2 regions of the Kosakonia sp. SMBL-WEM22 genome follow, and region 1 is predicted to be linked to the other one. Evidence: predicted binding sites of a transcription regulator. Region 1 holds the regulator's gene; the other holds the start of a gene.
What was found. Region 1 encodes Fur, which represses iron uptake genes when iron is present. Its sites were predicted from a motif close to ATAATAATGAGAACNACTATCAA; they were not measured.
Positions count from the first base shown of each region.

Region 2: a site for Fur is predicted at 1,538-1,560, ahead of HF650_RS20370 (TonB-dependent siderophore receptor). Genes of this name have one in related genera too.

Region 1 is NZ_CP051488.1:1,502,977-1,506,089, reverse strand. Features, by position in the region: gene ybfE (LexA regulated protein) at 1-224, shown strand, start outside; gene fldA (flavodoxin FldA) at 388-918, shown strand; gene fur (ferric iron uptake transcriptional regulator) at 1,208-1,654, shown strand; gene HF650_RS07180 (beta-N-acetylhexosaminidase) at 1,754-3,113, opposite strand, start outside.
Region 2 is NZ_CP051488.1:4,244,141-4,247,253, forward strand. Features, by position in the region: gene HF650_RS20360 (pectinesterase family protein) at 1-565, opposite strand, end outside; gene HF650_RS20365 (hypothetical protein) at 1,099-1,326, shown strand; gene HF650_RS20370 (TonB-dependent siderophore receptor) at 1,629-3,113, shown strand, end outside.

The DNA.
Region 1 (3,113 bases):
CGGGACGGCCGAAGACCAACCCGCTCTCGCGCGATGAACAGTTGCGCATTAATAAACGCAACCAGCTCAAACGCGATAAGGTTCGTGGGCTTAAGCGCGTCGAACTGAAACTGAATGCGGATGCGGTGGAAGCGCTGAACGAACTGGCCGATGTGCGCGAGATCAGCCGCAGCGAACTTATTGAAGAGATGCTGCTGACGCAGCTTAAAGCTCTGCGCGGATAGCGAATCTTCTGAATCCTGATTAAATACCCCTTTTCATGTGGCATACAGTGCAGTCCGCGGCAATAGCAGTTTCCGCGTTCTTCTCTGTTCTGCTATGATTGCCCTTATCTGTGGGCTTAGCGCTCCCCCTATACTCATTAAGATTCAAGAGGTTATTTTACTCATGGCAATTACAGGCATTTTCTTCGGCAGCGACACCGGTAACACCGAAAACATCGCCAAAATGATCCAGAGCCAGCTTGGTAAAGACGTCGCCGATGTTCATGACATTGCCAAGAGCAGTAAGGAAGATATCGAAGGGTATGACATCCTGTTGCTCGGCATTCCGACCTGGTATTACGGTGAAGCGCAGTGCGACTGGGATGACTTTTTCCCGACGCTGGAAGAGATTGATTTTAATGGTAAGTTAGTGGCGCTGTTCGGCTGCGGCGACCAGGAGGATTACGCTGAGTACTTCTGTGATGCGCTGGGCACCATTCGCGACATTATTGAACCGCGCGGCGCAACAATCGTGGGTCACTGGCCAACTGCCGGCTACCATTTCGAAGCCTCAAAAGGTCTGGCCGATGACGATCATTTTGTTGGTCTGGCAATTGATGAAGACCGCCAGCCGGAACTGACCGCCGAGCGCGTGCAAAACTGGGTGAAGCAGGTTTCTGAAGAGCTGCATCTGGATGAAATCCTGAATGCCTGATTTTTATGGCGCAATCTGCCGGTTGCGCCGTATCAATAGGTAAAAGCAATCGAAATAATTGCTACATTTTTTTAACTTTCCTACTCATCCCTGTACAATAAGCCCTGCTTAACGCGGTACGCCTGGACGGGAGTTGTCGGCGATACCACGTTTTAAAAGCTTACTTTACTTGAGGGCTTGCAGTTTTCATTTATACATGGCAGTTCTATAATGATACGCATTCGCCCGGGTGCATTCCTTATAACTTCCGCGAAGGAAGTGAATCGTATAGCAACAGGACAGATTCCGCATGACTGACAACAATACCGCATTAAAGAAGGCCGGCCTGAAAGTCACGCTTCCACGTTTAAAGATTCTGGAAGTGCTTCAGGAGCCGGATAACCATCATGTCAGTGCGGAAGATCTTTATAAGCGTCTGATCGACATGGGTGAAGAGATTGGTCTGGCAACGGTATACCGTGTGCTGAACCAGTTTGATGACGCCGGGATCGTCACCCGTCACAATTTCGAAGGCGGCAAGTCTGTTTTCGAACTGACGCAGCAGCATCACCACGATCACCTTATCTGCCTCGACTGCGGTAAAGTTATCGAATTCAGTGATGATTCCATCGAATTACGCCAGCGCGAAATTGCCGCTCAACACGGTATTCGCCTGACGAACCACAGCCTCTATCTTTACGGTCACTGCGCTGAAGGCGACTGCCGTGAAGATGAACATGCGCACGACGCTAAATAAGCTCTTCTAACGTTAAAAGCCAACCGCCAGGTTGGCTTTTTTTATGCCTGCAGGATGAGCGGCGCATCAAATGGCTGCACCGCTCGGGCAGAAAAGCAATCAGCCTTTCAGCATATCGACACGGCTGACGCGCTTGCCATCCGGGCTTGCGGTACGCACCTGAATTTCTCCTTTAAGCTGTGGACGGGAAGCTGTTTCGTAGCGCTGCCATGTTTTGCCGCGATCGAGGGAGTACTCTACCACCAGCCCCGGGAAGCGGGTGTTCACCTCCAGCACACCGTCAACAATTCGCGCCCCTGGTACCGGCAGACGATACTGGATGCCAGCTTTATCCAGCTTCGCCAGCTCGCGATGTCCCAGCAGATTGGCAAAACGCTGCCAGTCAGCCATAAGCGCCTTCTGATCGACCCACTGCGTCTCGCCGCCTTTATATTCGCGGCTGGCCTGATAATCCTGCTCCCAGCTTGCGCGATGCCATGCCCGCTCCGCAACGGCAACCAGACGGGGATAGATCATATACTCCATCTGCTCATCCGTGCGCACCACTTCGCTCCACAGCTCGGCGGAAAGCCCGTAGGCACCCGGCCACGGCTTGTCTGATTTGGCGCTGAAAGTGTTGCCATCACGATCGACCGACGTTTCTGCATTCTGCGGCATGTTGTCCGGCGCAAAGCTGAAGATCTTGCGCTCGTCGCTAAAACGCGTTCCCCAGTAGTAGCCGCTTTCCGCCGGGTGAACTTCGCTCGGGAAGTCGAGATAGAGATAGTCCGGATTGGAAACTACCACGCGGAAACCCTTATTCGCCCAGTCGTTAACGGAGTCGAAACCGCCCCAGTAAAGCGCATCCCAGAAGTTAACATTGACGTTTTTGGTGGCAAACCCCGAGGCGTCTTTGGCATCTTTCAGCCCATCCTGCCAGGCCTGCATCACATCAATGCCGTGCGCCTTAACCAGCTTGCTCACCTCTGCGCCAAAGTAGCTGGAGAGGTGTTCAACATCGCTCACTTTCCCGGCTTTGATCATCGCCTGGCAGGCCCCGGACTTGGCCCACGGCTTATCCTGCTTGCTCTGATCGATAATGCCTTTACCCGGCTGCGGATCTTTTACATCCGTATAGCCTGCGCCAAGATAGATATTTTTCGCCTCATCGCCACCAAAGTGCCATGTGTGCAACGGCAGACCTGCTTCCCGGTGCATCTGCTGAATTTCGCCCATCACCTTATCGACAAAGTTGCGCGAGGAGTCCAGGCACGGATTGAGGTAGCCGGTGCGGTCATAGAACTGTACGCCAGCGGTAACAGAGGTATCAGTCGGATCCAGCAGGCGGTAGCGGCTCGCCTCACGCTCCTCTTTGCCCTCTTTTATCAGGCGATGGTAACGCGCCTCCATTGAGATGACCGCTGCGCGCGCATGCGCCGGCATGTCGATCTCCGGGATCACCTCAATATGACGAGCTTTG
Region 2 (3,113 bases), 2.3 Mb from region 1:
TGATGGTGCAGTCGGTGAAGTAGCTGCGGCTGCCCTGCTTGCTGTAAAAGGTGTCCTGGTAACCCTCAAGGCGCACATGGCGAAAGCGCGCTCTGTCTGCCCCTTCTGCCACCATCAGCGCTACCGCCTGGGTATCTTTCAGCTTCTTCGCGTCGCCTTCCGGCAGCGCGGCGTTGGCGGGAAAATCAAAGGTATTGCGGATAGTCAGATTCTCCAGCGTTACGCCGCTGGCGCGGATCTCTACCGTGCTGGTGCGCCCGGTGCCGAGCTTCTGCCCCTGCTCGTCCAGCGCACCTGCGGGAGTATTAGCCTCAATTACCGTGCCCGCCGTCGATTCCCCGATCAGCGTGACGGGCTTTTCAATTATCAGCCGCTCATGCCAGCGCCCCTCTTTAATCAGAATGCGCCACGCCGTGCCGCTTTGCGGCGCGGCGTCGAGCGCCTGGCCGATGGTGGAAAATTCACCAGACTTCGGTGTGGGCGATACCACGGCGTTCCACTCGGCCGCCTGCGCGCTGGCGCTCAGGCAGACCAGCAGTAGTGCGGAGCAGTGCAGGGTTTTCATTCTTCTCTCCTTGGTCGTTTTTGGACAGGGGCAGTACATGCAGCCAGGCCGCAGTTCTGCCAGATATGACGCTGTGCCAGCGCGGCGCGCCGGTTGAATCGGGATCTGCTACTGGCTAATAGCGGCCTCTGTACAAAGTCAGAAAGAAGAGTGGGCTTAACGGGCTGTAATGCTGTTATTTTTTTACACCAGCATAGGCCAGCGAAAAGCGATTGCGCATTTTAAAACACTGTTTTGAGATCAAACTCAAACTTATGACGCCCATTACTGAAACGAGAATCAAAACTATTATCACGATAAAAAAGAGAATTTATTCTTACGCGGATAGGTTGTTTCTTAATGCAGCCATATATGGCAGCAGGTTGATTAATTGGCTAAAAAGACCTTAAATCATCAGAAGATATTTTAACTGGCCTCAGGTGTGCTTTTCTGGCAACCTTTGCTTTCTTTTGAGTGGGTAAAAAATTACTATCGCCCAACGTGGTTTCAATATTTGAACGCGGACTCAACCTGCAACGGTAAGTAAAATAATCATGAAAAATAAAAAGATAGACACGATGGCCCGCGTCGCTATGCGCATCAGGGGCTTATCAGTAAAGGAAAAACGTCTTCGTTACCAGGATAAGATGTTTACCTTTAAATATGTTTCCGGACATTACGAAGTCTTTTTGGACGGAGAAAAAGTTGACACCTTCGCTACGGAAAACATCAACCAGGCGATTGCGGATTTTAAAGAAAAAAATAATAAAAACAGGCGCTGATAAACTTGTTAATACGCTTTAATGACCCGCGTTTACTCCTGTAATTAAATCTTAGAGCACACATAATACCGGGCGACATTACCGTTCGCGCCGGTTCCTTCCTTCCCGTCATTTATTTACCAAAGAAACAACCTCTTAAAATTAGTAGTTAAATCACTAGCTTAGGCATAATTTTTTTACATAAACTGTTTACTTGGTAACGATAATTCATATCATCTTGATAATTACTCTCAACACGAGAGCGGTGCTTACCCCGACCGGCTCCGGTCGTTTTCACCTGCATAATCAGGAACGTTATAAGAATGAAAAATCGTTACCTTTGGGCTATTAACCCCTGTTTGTTGATGATGTTATCCGCGCAGGCTGCGGCGCAAGATGCTAAAGAGGAGACGCTGATAGTGGCCGCAAGCCGCGCCAATCATAGCGTCGCCGATATGGCACAAACCACCTGGGTCATTGAGCAGGCTGAAATTGAGCAGCAGGTTCAGGGTGGTAAAGAGTTAAAAGAGGTGCTGGCGCAGCTTATTCCAGGCATGGATGTCAGCAGCCAGGGGCGCACCAACTACGGCATGAATATGCGCGGGCGCTCAATGATGGTGATGGTTGACGGTGTGCGCCTCAACTCATCGCGCACCGACAGCCGCCAGCTCGATTCGATCGATCCCTTTAATATCTCGCGCATTGAGATTATCTCCGGTGCCACTTCGCTCTATGGCGGCGGCAGCACCGGCGGCCTGATCAATATCGTGACTAAAAAGGGGCAGCCGGAGAGTGAAGTGGAGTTCCAGACCGGCACCAAAAGCGGCTTTAACAGCCATAACGATCATGACGATAACGTCGCGGCGTCGGTGAGTGGCGGTAATGATAAGGCTTCCGGGCGGCTGTCGGTTGCTTATCAGCGCTACGGCGGCTGGTATGATGGCAAAGGCAATGAGGTGATTATCGATAACACCCAGACCGGTCTGCAATACTCTGATCGGCTGGACGTGATGGGCACCGGCACGCTCAATATCGATGAGCACCAGCAGCTGCAACTCACCACGCAGTACTTTAAGAGCGAGTCTGACGGGAAACATGGCCTCTTCTTAGGCGAAAACTTCTCGGCGGTGACCGGCTCCGCTAAGGCGTACAACAAAGGCAACCTTGATGCCGACCGGATCCCGGGCACCGAGCGCCACCTGATTAATCTGCAATACTCTAACACTGATTTCTGGGGCCAGGATGTGGTGGCGCAGATCTACTACCGCGACGAGAGCCTGTCATTTTACCCCTTCCCTACGCCTTCTGGCGACCGGGTCACCAGCATTGGCGCGTCGCAGCAGAAAACCGATTTTTATGGCGGCAAGCTGACCATCAACAGCAAACCGGTTGATGACCTGACGCTGACCTGGGGGATCGATGCTGAACATGAAAACTTCGACGCCAACCAGCAGTTTTTCGACCTCAACAGCGCCGCTGCCAGCGGGGGAATGCAACTGGATAAAACGTTTAAGGTCGAGCGCTACCCGGGCTACAGCATCACAAACATTGCGCCCTTCCTGCAAAGTAGCTACGACATTGACGCCATCACTCTGAGCGGCGGCGTACGTTATCAATATATGGAAAACCGCATCGACGATTTTGTCGGTTATGCCCAGCAGCAGGCGATTGCCAACGGTAAAGCCACTTCGGCGGATGCCGTACCGGGCGGCAAAACGGATTACAATAACCTGCTGTTTAACGCCGGTATCCTCGGCCATCTGACCGACCGCCAGCAGTTGTGGTTCAACTTCTCGCAGGGTTTTGAG